Regions from separate parts of the Mycobacterium sp. pW045 genome, predicted to be linked through region 1. Evidence: riboswitches for the same ligand, from Rfam matches in the RefSeq annotation. Region 1 holds a riboswitch; the other holds the start of a gene.
What was found. Region 1 has a riboswitch for cobalamin ahead of ACAG20_RS05670 (magnesium chelatase subunit D family protein). Riboswitches for the same ligand answer to the same signal wherever they lie in the genome.
Positions count from the first base shown of each region.

Region 2: it holds a riboswitch for cobalamin, as region 1 does, so the genes downstream of both, metE (5-methyltetrahydropteroyltriglutamate--homocysteine S-methyltransferase) here and ACAG20_RS05670 (magnesium chelatase subunit D family protein) in region 1, are expected to answer to the same signal.

Region 1 is NZ_JBGGKU010000003.1:179,077-185,459, forward strand. Features, by position in the region: gene ACAG20_RS05660 (cobyrinate a,c-diamide synthase) at 1-1,805, opposite strand, end outside; gene cobO (cob(I)yrinic acid a,c-diamide adenosyltransferase) at 1,799-2,413, opposite strand; gene ACAG20_RS05670 (magnesium chelatase subunit D family protein) at 2,413-4,392, opposite strand; cobalamin riboswitch at 4,412-4,560, opposite strand; gene cbiE (precorrin-6y C5,15-methyltransferase (decarboxylating) subunit CbiE) at 4,543-5,748, shown strand; gene cobM (precorrin-4 C(11)-methyltransferase) at 5,880-6,383, opposite strand, start outside.
Region 2 is NZ_JBGGKU010000010.1:93,798-100,180, forward strand. Features, by position in the region: gene ACAG20_RS16540 (crotonase/enoyl-CoA hydratase family protein) at 1-69, opposite strand, end outside; gene metE (5-methyltetrahydropteroyltriglutamate--homocysteine S-methyltransferase) at 162-2,456, opposite strand; cobalamin riboswitch at 2,574-2,771, opposite strand; gene ACAG20_RS16550 (SDR family oxidoreductase) at 2,826-3,476, opposite strand; gene ACAG20_RS16555 (acetyl-CoA C-acyltransferase) at 3,583-4,728, shown strand; gene ACAG20_RS16560 (crotonase/enoyl-CoA hydratase family protein) at 4,725-5,516, shown strand; gene ACAG20_RS16565 (gamma carbonic anhydrase family protein) at 5,522-6,040, shown strand; gene ACAG20_RS16570 (lysostaphin resistance A-like protein) at 6,087-6,383, shown strand, end outside.

The DNA of each region.
Region 1 (6,383 bases):
CGCAACGCCGACGCCGGATGCAGCACCCCGGTGGGGTTGGTCGGATTGCCGACGACGACGAGGTCGGCCTCGGTGGGCACTTCCTCGGGGCGCAGCGCGAAGTCGTCCTCGGCCCGGCACAACACCGTGCCGACGGTGTGGCCGGCGGCGATCAGCGCGGCGTGCGGTCCGGTGTACTGCGGGTGTACCACCACCGGGCGCCGCCACCGGCGCAGCCGGGCCACCAGGTCGAACGCCTCCGACGCCCCGGCGGTGGGCAGCACCTCGTCGGCGCGACGGCCGTGCCGGGCGGCCAGCGCAGCGCGGGCGGCCGACGCGTCGGGGTAGGCCACGGCATCGTGCAGGGCGGTATGCAGGGCGTCGTCGAGCCAGTCCGGGCGCGGCCCGGCGTACACGTTCACCGCGAAATCCACTAGGCCGGCACCGGTTTCGGTGTCGCCGTGATGATGCAGATCGCCTCCGCGGAAACCGTGCACCGCGTCGGCGAAACGTTGCGCCAACCGCGGATACCCGGCCCAGTGGGTGTGCAGGTAGGACGCGTGCAGGTTCGGCCCGGCGAGGCCGTCCGGGCCATCGGGCAACTGCCAGGCAGGCTCGACCGGGCGAGAGAAAACCACTCCGGTGCGGTGGAATTCATGGCCGGCGACCGTCTCGCCGGCCCGCACCAGCAGATTGTCGGCGGGCGCGGTGGCGCTCCGGTAACCCAGCACGAGCCGCGGTGCCATCGCTGCCGAACCCGGCAACGCCCCGACCCCGGCGACCTCGTCGACACTGCGGCACAGGTAGGCCAACCCGCCGCATTCGGCGACGGTCGGGACCCCCGCGGCGATCGCCGCCCGCAACGCGCCCAGCAGCGCGGTGTTGGCGGCCAACTGCCCGGCGTACACCTCCGGGAACCCGCCACCCAGATAGATTCCCGCGGTGCCGGCCGGCAGACACGAATCGGTGAGCGGGTCGAAGCAGACCACTTCGCAGCCCGCGGCGCGCAGCAGTTCGAACGTCTCGGTGTAGCCGAACGTGAAGGCCCGGCCACCGGCGACGGCCACCACCGGGCGATCGGCTGACCCGGCACGCACCTCGGTGCTGGGATCCCAGGCATGGCCGGCCAAATCCGGTGCCACTCGGGCGATCTCCAGCACCCCATCGAGGTCGACGTGCTGTTCGATCAGCTCGGCCAGCCGCGACACCATCGCGCCGGACGCCTCGCGTTCGGCGGCCGGCACCAGCCCGAGATGCCGAGACGGCGTCGCCACGTCCGCGTCGCGGGGCAGCACCCCGAGCACCGGAATGCCGGTGGGGCGCAACGCGGCGACGACCTCGTCGGCGTGCCGGGCGCTGCCGGCCCGGTTGAGGATCACCCCGGCCACCCGCACGTCCGGGTCGAAACCGGCCAGGCCCGCCACCACCGCCGCGTGTGTGCGAGAGGCGTGGGAGATGTCGACGACCAGCAGCACCGGGGCCGTGGTCAAGGCGGCGACGTGGGCGGTGGAGGCCTCACCGTGGCCACCGAGCCGACCGTCAAAAAGCCCCATCACGCCCTCGATCACGGCCACATCGGCGTCGGCCGCCCCATGCATTAGCAGTGGCACGATCCGCTCGGCACCGACCAGCACCGGGTCGAGGTTGCGGGCCGGCCGACCGGTCGCCAGCGCGTGATATCCGGGATCGATGTAATCCGGACCCACCTTGTGGCCGCTGACGGACAGCCCGCGCGCGGCCAGCGCCGCCATGAGGCCGACCGCGACGGTGGTCTTGCCGTGCCCGGACGCCGGCGCGGCCACGATGACCCGGGGCAGCACTACCATTCGATCCCGCGCTGGCCCTTCTGACCGGCGTCCATCGGATGCTTGATCTTGGTCATCTCGGTGACCAGGTCGGCGATCTCGACCAGCCGAGGATGAGCGCGACGGCCGGTGATGATGACGTGCTGGTGGCCCGGCCGATCGCGCAACGTTTCCACCACGTCGTCGACATCGACCCAACCCCAGTGGATCGGGTAGGTGAACTCGTCGAGCACGTACAGGTCGTGGGTCTGCTCGGCCAGCCGGCGCTTCACCTCGGTCCAGCCGGCCAGCGCGTCGCCGGCGTGATCCTCGGTGCTGCCGGCCTTGCGGCTCCACGACCAGCCCGAGCCCATCTTGTGCCACTGCACCGGGCCGCCCTCGCCGGTCTCGTCGTGCAGGGCGCCGAGCCGCTGCAGCACCGCCTGCTCACCGACCCGCCACTTGGCGGACTTCACGAACTGGAACACCCCGATCGCAAAGCCCTGGTTCCAGCCGCGCAGCGCCGTCCCGAACGCCGCGGTGGACTTACCCTTGCCGTCGCCGGTGTGCACCATCAGCAGCGGCCGATTGCGACGCTGCCGGGTGGTCAGGTTGTCATCGGGCACCGTCAACGGTTGTCCCTGCGGCATCAGGCGGCTCCCTTTCCGGTGACGTCACGAACAATGCCGGTGAGCGCATCGGCGCTGACCTGCGGCAGCGGCACGTAGTCGGCCCGCAGCTGCTCGGCCAGGGTGTGTGCCAACCCGAGCCGCATCCGGCCGCTCTCACAATCGACGACGACGGCCGAAAACCCGTGTTCGGCAAGCTGTGCAGCGGCTTGCCGCGACCGCCCGACCGGATCGGCGCCGGCGGTGGCCCGGCCGTCGGTCAGCACCACCAGCAGCGGGCGAGATGCCGGGTCGCGCAGCCGTTCCCGGCGAATCACCTCGCCCGCCTCGAGCAGTCCCTCGGCCAGCGGCGTACGGCCACCGGCGGGCAGCTCATCGAGGCGCGCCGCGGCGATCTCCACCGACCCGGTCGCTGGCAGCGCCACTTCGGCTCCGGTGTCGCGGAACGTCACCACCGCCACCCGGTCGCGGCGGCGGTAGGCGTCGAGCAACAGCGACAGGATCGCCGTCTTGACGTGCCGCATCCGCTCGGCGGCGGCCATCGACCCGGAGGTGTCCACGACGAACAGCACCAGGTTGGCCTCCCGGCCCTCCCGGACGGCGCGGCGAAGATCGTCGGCCTGCAACAGCATCGGACCGTCGACCCGGCCCCGGGCGCCCTGATGCGGGGCGGCGGCCCGCAGCGTCTCGAACAGGTGCAGGCCCCCCGCGGCGCCGACGGCGGTGGCACCCACGCGGCGCCCGGAACTGGTGCGGGCCCGACTGCGCCGGCCGGCGCGGCCGGAGCCGACCCCATCGACGGTGAAAAGCCGTGCCCGGTAAGGGGAGTCAGCGCCGACGGTCGAGGTGGCACCGGGTTTCGCCGGTGCGGGCCCGCGCTGCTCGGGCGGTGCGGCGTTCCCGTCGCCATCGGGCGGTCCGTCGGGTTCGGGGCCGTCGGGATCCGGGTCGGGCTCGGTGCCGGAATCCTGCGGCGGCAGCAGCTCGTCGAGTTCGGTTTCATCCAGCCCCGGCGCGTCGAACGGCTTGCGCCGCCGCCGATGCGGCAGCGCCAGCCGGGCGGCCACCCGCAGATCCTCCACGTTGACCGCGTCGCGGCCCTGCCAGGCGGCGTGCGCCACCGCGGTACGGGCGCAGACGATGTCACCGCGCAGGCCGTCCACGTCGAAGGCCGCGCAGATTTCACCGATCCGCACCAGCGCGGTGTCGGTGAGCTCCACCCGCGGCAGCAGTTCCTGGGCTTTGCGGATCCGGGACCGCAGCTGCTCTTCGGCGTCGGCATACCCGCGCACGAACGCTTCCGGATCGGCGTCGAACGCCAGCCGCCGGCGCACCGCCTCGGCGCGCAGCGCCGGATCGCGCGGCGCGGACACCTCGACCGTCAGCCCGAACCGGTCGAGCAACTGCGGGCGCAGCTCGCCCTCTTCGGGGTTCATCGTCCCGACGATCACGAAACGCGCGGCGTGGCTGACCGAGACCCCGTCGCGTTCCACGGTCAGCCGGCCCATGGCGGCGGCGTCCAGCAACAGGTCCACCAGGTGATCGGCGAGCAGATTGACCTCGTCGACGTAGAGGATGCCGCGGTTGGCCCGCGCCAGCAGCCCGGGCTCGAACTCCACGGCGCCGGCCCCCAGCGCCCGTTCCAGCTGGATGGAGCCGACCACCCGGTCCTCGGTGGCACCGACCGGAAGCTCCACCAGTCGCACCGGGCGGGTCTGTACGGCGGCGTCGGCGGGGAACGGGCCGTCCGGGGAGAGCGGGTTGGCCTCTGCGGGATCGGAGGAGAACCGGTCGCCGGCCACCACGTCGATCGGCGGCAGCACCTGGGCCAGCGCCCGCACCAGCGTCGACTTGGCGGTGCCCTTCTCGCCGCGGATGAGTACCCCGCCGATGCCGGGGGAGATCGCGCTCAGCACGAGCGCCAGGGCCATGTCGTCGAGGCCGCCCGGTGCATCCGGGTCGCCGCCGAGCACGGCAGGAAACGGGTACAGCTGTTGCATTGAGGCTCCGCTCGTGATGCCGGTGTTGGCAACGCGAAGCCGGTATTCGGACTGACCGTGGCGCACCGGAATGCGCCGCGGAACACCGTAGCGGGCCTGTGTCGGACTCACACCGACTTCCCTGGCAGTTCGCGCCGATACCCTAACACCGTGCCCACCCAAGCCCCTCACGTCACCGTTGTCGGCGTCGGTGCCGACGGTTGGAACGGCCTCGGCGAACCCGCCCGCGCAGCGGTCGCGGCCGCCGATGTCGTGATCGGAGCGCCGCGCCAGCTGCACCTGCTGCCCGTCGTCGACGGCCAGCAACGGCGCAGCTGGCCCTCACCGCTGCGGTCCGGGCTCCCGGCGCTGCTCGACGGTCTGAGCGGACGGCGGGTGGTCGCGCTGGCCTCCGGGGATCCGCTGCTGTCGGGGGTGGGCAGCACGCTGATCGAGATGCTCGGCGCCCCGCGGGTCAGCGTGATCCCGGCGGTGTCCTCGGTGACGCTGGCCCGGGCGCGGTTGGGCTGGCCGGCGGAGTCGGTCGCGGTCATCAGGGCCGGGGATGTGCACGCGGTGCTGCGCGAGCTGGCACCGGGCCGGCGGGTGCTGGTGCTGTCGGCCGACGAAACGACGCCCGGGCAGGTCGCCGTGCTGCTGGTCGAGCACGGCTACGGGGCGAGCCGGATGACGGTGCTCGGTGACTTGGGTGGGCAGGCCGAGTCCAGGTTGGACAGTACGGCGGCCACCTACACCGGCCCGGCGCCGCGGCTCAATATCGTCGCAGTCGAACTCGACGGCCCGCTGCCGGCCGGGTGGACGGCCGGGCTACCCGACGACTCCTACGACCACGACGGGCAGCTCACCAAACGTGACCTGCGGGCCGCCGCGCTGGCGCGCCTGGCACCGGCGCCCGGACAGCTGCTCTGGGATGTCGGTGCGGGCGCCGGCTCGGTCGGCATCGAATGGATGCGCGCCCACCCGAGCTGCCGGACCATCGCCATCGAAGCAGATCAGACCAGGGCGCAACGGATTTCAGGCAACGCCGCCAAGCTCGGGGTGCCCGCGCTGCGCGTCGTGAACGCACCCGCCCCGGCGGCGTTGGCCGAGCTGGCTGCTCCGGACGCCATCTTCATCGGCGGCGGGCTGAGCCGGCCCGGGCTGCTGGCGGCCTGCCTGGCGGCACTGGGATCCGGCGGCCGGCTGGTGGCCCACGGTGTGACGCTCGAAAGCGAGGCGCTGCTGGCGGCGGCCTATCGTGAACACGGCGGCGAGCTGAGCCGCATTCAGGTCGAACACGCCGCCCCGCTCGGCAGCTTCACCGGCTGGAAGCCGGCCCGGGCGGTTACGCAGTGGGCGCTGACCCTGCCTGCTTGACCGTTGATTCTGTCGTGGTGCGCTGGCGTGTCCGTCGCCGAACAACAGCGTGCCCGCCGAACGTGTAACCATTGCGAGTTTCGGCGCGATTTTTCGCAGTGGTTACACGTTCGGCGGGACAGTACTTGCCGTTAGAGTCCCCGGTCCCGCGCCGGGTCGTAGAGATGGCTCTCGCCGCCGCACGGATCGGGCCGATCGGCCACCGCGCGGCCGACCAGGATCACCGCGGCCGACCGCAGTCCCGCCGCTTCGACCGCATCGGCAATGTCGGCCACCGTGCCGCGCAGTACGCGTTCATCGAGTTGTGACGCCCGGTAGACCACCGCCACCGGGCAATCCGCGCCGTAGTCGGATTCCAGCCGGCCCATGAGCTCCCGTATCCGGGTGATCGCCAGGTGTAGCACCAGCGTGGCACCGGTGGCGGCGAACGCGGCCAGCGATTCGCGCGGCGGCATCGCGGTGGAGGCGGCCTGCACCCGGGTCAACACCACCGACTGCGTCACCAGCGGCACCGTGAGTTCGCGCCCGAGCACGGCGGCCGCCGCGGCATAGGCCGGCACGCCCGGTGTCACCTGCCACGGCACCCCGGCGGCATCGAGTCGGCGGGTCTGCTCGAAAACCGCGCTGTAGAGCGA
Region 2 (6,383 bases), on a different contig from region 1:
GTCCGGGCGGTCGAGGTAAAGGGTCAGAATGCCGTCTTCGACCTCATGACGAATGGTGGTGAAGTCCATATCTGCTCCTCCTGCGCGCCGAGCGTGCACCTACTGCGAGATTTTCACAATCCTTTCGCAGCAGGCGCACGCTCGGCGACGCGGGTCAGGCCTTACACGTTGGCGCGGGCCTGCTTCGCCGCGGCGACCAGGTTGGCCAGCGAGGCGGTCACCTCGTCGGTCTTGCGGGTCTTCAAGCCGCAGTCCGGGTTGACCCACAAGCGCTGCGCCGGAACGGCGTCAAGTGCTTCCCGCAATGAGGTGGCCATCTCGTCGGTGGATGGCACCCGCGGGGAGTGGATGTCATAGACGCCCGGCCCCACCCCGTTGGAGAACCCGATCGCATTGAGGTCGTCGAGCACCTCCATGTGCGAGCGGGCGGCCTCGATCGAGGTGACGTCGGCATCCAGGTCGGCGATGGCCCCGATCACCTCGCCGAACTCCGAGTAGCACAGGTGGGTGTGGATCTGGGTCGCATCCGACACCCCCGACGTCGCCAGCCGGAACGCGCCGACCGCCCACGTCAGGTAGGCCTCCTGGTCGGCCTTGCGCAGCGGCAGCAACTCCCGCAGCGCCGGCTCGTCGACCTGGATCACCGCGATGCCGACGGACTCCAGATCCACCGTCTCGTCGCGGATCGCCAGCGCCACCTGGTTGGCGGTGTCGGCCAGCGGCTGGTCGTCGCGGACGAACGACCACGCCAGGATGGTCACCGGCCCGGTGAGCATGCCCTTGACCGGCTTGTCGGTCAGCGACTGCGCATAGGTGGCCCACTCAGTCGTCATCGGGTGCGGCCGCGAGACGTCGCCGAACAGCACGGGTGGACGCACGCACCGGCTGCCGTAGGACTGCACCCAGCCGTTGGCGGTGGCGAAGAACCCCTCCAGCTGCTCGGCGAAGTACTGCACCATGTCGTTGCGCTCCGGCTCGCCGTGTACCAGCACGTCCAAGTCGAGGCTCTCCTGCAGCTTGATCACCGCGGCGATCTCGGCTTTCATCCGGCGGGTGTACTCGTCCCTGTCGATCTCGCCGGCGACCAGCGCGGCCCGGGCCTTGCGGATGTCGACGGTCTGCGGGAACGACCCGATGGTGGTGGTGGGCAGCGGCGGCAGGTGCAGTCGTTCGGCTTGCGCGGCGCGGCGTGCCTCGGCGCTGCCGCGGCGCGCGCCGGACGCGGTGATGGTCGCGATCCGGTCGCGGACGTCGGCGTTGTTCAGCCGCGGATCGGCCTTGCGGGAGGCGACGGCGGCGTTGGACGCGCCGATCTCGTCGCCGATGGCATCGCGGCCCTCACGCAGCGCGCGCGCCAGGGTAGCCACCTCGCTCACCTTCTCCGCGCCGAACGCCAGCCAGCTGCGCAGGTCGTCGTCGAGCCCGCTCTCACCGTCGAGCGTGTAGGGCACGTGCAGCGTCGAGCAGGATGTCGAGACGGCCAGCGAGCCGACCGAACCCAGCAGCGACGCCAGCTTGGCCAGTGCGGCCTGCAGGTCGGTGCGCCAGATGTTGCGGCCGTCGACCACACCGGCGACCAGGGTCTTGGAGGCCAACTCCGGCACCGACGCGATCTTGGTGTTCGGGCCGTAGACCAGGTCGACACCGATCGCCTCGACCGGGGTGCGGGCCAGCGCCGGCAGCGCCGCACCCGGGTCGCCGAAGTAGGTCGCGACGAAGATCGCCGGCCGGTTGCTCAACCCGCCCAGCCGGGCGTAGACCTGCTCGGCCAGCGCGGGGGCGTCGGCGGAGACGTCGGTCACCAGCACCGGTTCGTCGATCTGCACCCATTCGGCCCCGGCGTCTGCCAGCTTGCCCAGCAGTTCGGCGTAGACGTCGGTCAGCTCATCGAGGCGGTGGATGGGCGCGGGTGCTCCGTCGACGGCCTTGCTCAGCAGCAGGAACGTGATGGGTCCGATGATCACCGGCCGGGCCACGTTTGCGCCGAAGCCCTGCTCCCTGGCCTCGGCCAGCTCGGCGAGCACCTTGGCCGGGTTGAGTGCGAACGTGGTCTCCGGGCCGATCTCCGGGACGATGTAGTGATAGTTGGTGTCGAACCACTTCGTCATCTCCAGCGGGGCGATCTCGGCATTGCCCCGGGCCGCGGCGAAGTAGCGGTCCAGCTCGTCGGCCACCCCGGCGACCCGAGCCGGCAGCGCGCCGAGCAGCACCGCGGTGTCGAGCATCTGGTCGTAGTAGGAGAAGGTGTTCACCGGTATCGAGTCCAGCCCGGCGGCGGCCAACTGCGCCCAGGTGTCGCGGCGCAGGCCGGCTCCGACGTTCCGCAGTTCGTCCTGGCCGATCCGGCCGGCCCAGTAGCTCTCGGTGGCGCGCTTGAGTTCGCGGCGCGGACCGATCCGCGGTGAGCCGAGAATGGTGCAGGTAAAGGGTTGAGCGGTCACGATCTGATCCTTCAATCGGAGGGTGGGTCACCGCCGGCGGTCGTCCAGCCAATCCGGTCCCGTGCACATTTAATGCACTATAACCCTCAAAAACCAGACGCCCATTCCGCGAGGCGGTGATCCGCCGGGCGCGGCGCACCCGGCACAACAGGCAGGTCTTCGGACTCGCAGGCGCGCACCGACGGTGCTCCTAGTGGCCGTCGCTTCCCAGTCACTTCGTGACCAGTGCCTTGGACGGCGGTCGTTCCTGCATACCGCTGCGGGACAGTCCCGGATTCTCACCGGGTTCCCTCTCGCACACCGCGGAAAACCCACGTTGTGCTCGATGCCGACACCACCTTGCGGCGGTACCGGCAAACCAGTTGCGTGGCCAAGACTACCTGGTCAACTGGCTTGCAGGGCCTCCAGGATGGGGGTCTCGCCATCGTTGAACTCGATGGTGCGGCGACTCGTTGACGGCTCGACCAGGCAGGCCGCGATCACCTGTGCGACATTGGCTCGCGAGACCGTTCCCTTGTCGGTTGCGGCGCCCGTCTCGATGCGGCCAGTGGCCGGTTCGAGGGTGAGCCGGCTCGGGCCGAGCACCGTCCAGTCGAGGTCGCTCGCTCGCAGATGAGCGTCGGCGGCGCCCTTGGCCTGCGCGTACGGGAAGAACGCATCGTCCTCGGGCACGCCGTGCCCTGGCCCGGCGCCGAAATAGGACACCATCACGAATCGGCGCACCCCGGCCTGCCCGGCGGCATCGATGACCCGGATCGCGGCGTCGCGGTCCACCGCGTAGGTCCGGGCGGGGTTGCCGCCGCCGGCCCCGGCGGAGAACACCACCGCGTCGTGCCCGGCGACCAGTTCCGCCAGGGCGTCGGTGTCCAGCTGTTCGATGTCGGCCACCACCGGGACCGCGCCGGTCACCGCCACTTCTTCGCTGTGGTCGGGGTTGCGGAACACCGATGTCACCTGATCGCCGCGCTCGGACAGGATCGGGCTGAGCAGCAGGGCGACCTTGCCGTGGCCGCCGAAGATCACGACGCGTGCCATGACTTTGACCGTACGCGAAGCGTGGAGCGACCCCCGTTGACACCAGCCGAGCGCCGCGGTTGACAATCGAGGGCAACCAGCCCCGAAGCAACAAAGGAGAACACCCATGGCCGAAGCAGTCATCGTAGAAGCGGTGCGTTCGCCGATCGGCAAGCGCAACGGCGGTCTGTCGGGGGTCCACCCGGCGGAACTGTCCGCCCAGGTGCTCAACGGGTTGGTCACCCGGGCGGGTGTGGACCCCGCCTTGGTCGACGACGTGATCTGGGGTTGCGTGATGCAGGCCGGCGAGCAGGCCCTCGACATCGGGCGCACCGCGGTGCTGGCCGCCGGGTGGCCCGAGTCCGTGCCGGGGGTGACGGTGGACCGCCAGTGCGGATCCAGCCAGCAGTCGGTGCACTTCGCCGCCGCCGGTGTGGTCGCCGGGCACTACGACGTTGTCGTCGCCGGCGGCGTCGAATCGATGTCGCGGACCCCGATGGGCTCATCGCTGGCCAACGGTGGACACCCCTACCCGGAGGCGTTCCGCAACCGCTACAGCCAGACCCCCAACCAGGGGATCGGCGCGGAGATGATGGCCGAGAAGTGGGGCCTGGACCGCACCGCGCTCGACGAGTTCGCGCTGGCCTCGCACGAGAAGGCCGCCGCTGCCCAGGATTCCGGCGCGTTCAAAGACGAGATCGTCGCGATCAAGGATGCTGAGGGGAATGCCGTCAGCGACGACGAGGGCATCCGCCGCGGAACCACTATCGAGAAGATGGCCCAGCTCAAGCCGGCGTTCAAGGAAGACGGCGTCATCCACGCCGGCAACTCCAGCCAGATCTCCGACGGTTCGGCGGCGCTGCTGTTCATGTCGGCGGCCAAGGCGCAGGAGCTGGGGCTGACCCCGCTGGCGCGGGTGCACACCGCCACGCTGGCCGGCGCCGACCCGGTGATGATGCTGAGCGCCCCGATCCCGGCCACCCAGAAGGCGCTGCAGCGCAGCGGCCTCAGCGTCGATGACATCGGGGTGTTCGAGGTCAACGAGGCGTTCGCCCCGGTGCCGATGGCCTGGCTGGCCGAGATCGGCGCGGATGCGAAGAAGCTCAACCCCAACGGCGGGGCGATCGCGCTGGGCCACCCGCTGGGCGGTTCCGGCGCCCGGATCATGACCACCATGCTGTACCACATGCGCGCCAACGGGATCCGCTACGGCCTGCAGACCATGTGCGAGGGCGGCGGTCAGGCCAACGCCACCATCCTGGAGCTGCTGTGAGTGACGCGGCCGTTCTCGTTGAGCGGCGCGACGGTGGCGTACTGCTGATCACCATCAACCGGCCCGAAGCCCGCAATGCCATCAACGGCGCGGTCAGCGCGGGGATCGGCGACGCGTTGGCGCAGGCCCAGAGCGACGATGAGGTGCGGGCGGTGGTGCTCACCGGTGCGGGGGACAAATCCTTCAGCGCCGGCGCCGATCTCAAGGCGATCGCCAACCGGGAGAACATCTATCACCCCGAACACCCGGAGTGGGGTTTCGCCGGCTACGTACAGCACTTCATCGACAAGCCCACCATCGCCGCGGTCAACGGCACCGCGCTGGGCGGCGGCACCGAGATCGCACTGGCCAGCGACCTGGTGATCGCCGAGCAGCGCGCCCAGTTCGGGCTGCCCGAGGTCAAGCGGGGCCTGATCGCCGGCGCCGGCGGGGTGTTCCGCATCATCGACCAGCTACCCCGCAAGGTCGCCCTGGAGCTGCTCTACACCGGGGAGCCGATGTCGGCCGCCGACGCCGCGCGGTGGGGGCTGGTGAACCAGGTGGTTCCCGACGGCGGGGCACTGGAGGCCGCGCTGGAACTGGCGGAACGGATCACCGGCAACGCGCCGCTGTCGGTGCGGGCCAGCAAGCGGATCGCCTACGGCGTCGACGACGGTGTCATGGCCGGCGAGGCGGCCGATTGGGCCCGGACCGGCCGTGAGTTCAGTGCGTTGCTGAAGTCCGAGGATGCCAAGGAGGGGCCGCGGGCGTTCGCCGAGAAGCGCGCACCGGTGTGGAAGGCCCGTTGAGCGACGTGCCCGAGCCGCTGATCATCCCCATTAGTGGTCGCGCCCCGCAGCTTCACCCCGAGTCGTGGGTGGCGCCGAATGCCAGCCTGATCGGGCAGGTCCACCTGGCCGCCCGGGCCAGTGTCTGGTATTCGGCGACGCTGCGCGCCGAGGTGGAACCGATCGAGATCGGCGTCGACACCAACATCCAGGATGGGGTGACCGTCCACGTCGACAAGGAGTTCCCGGTCCGGGTCGGGGCCCGCGTCAGCGTCGGGCACAACGCGGTGCTGCACGGTTGCACCGTCGAGGACGACTCGCTGATCGGGATGGGAGCCATCATCCTCAACGGCGCTGTGGTGGGTGCGGGCTCCCTGATCGCGGCCGGCGCGGTCATCCCGCAGGGCACGGTGGTGCCGCCGCGGTCGCTGGTGTCGGGGGTGCCGGGGCGGGTGCGGCGGGAGCTCAGCGAGGCCGAGATCCGCAATAACCGGCACAACGCCGCGGCCTATCGGCGGCTGATCGAAGTCCACCGGGCGAACTGACGCAATCCAGGCCACCGAACGGTGTTGGGCCGCTACGTTCGAGGGCATGACCCAGACCAGTTCGGCCCGGCCCGGCCTGCTGCGCGAGTTCACCGACATCTTGTCCAAGGTCTCCCCGCCGTACCACGAGTCACGGGCCGTGGTGCAGCGGCGTCGTGTCGTCGTCGCGGTGGTGGTGCTGCTCGGCGCCGCGGTGCTGGCTTTCATGCACACCAAAAACCCCGGTGACGCGGCGTTTTACCAGCTCTCGCTGGCGTTGGCAGTGATCTGGTCGGTCGGCGCTGTGGTGTCCGGTCCGCTGCACCTGGGCGCGGTGCGGTTCCGGGGCCGCAACGAACGGCCG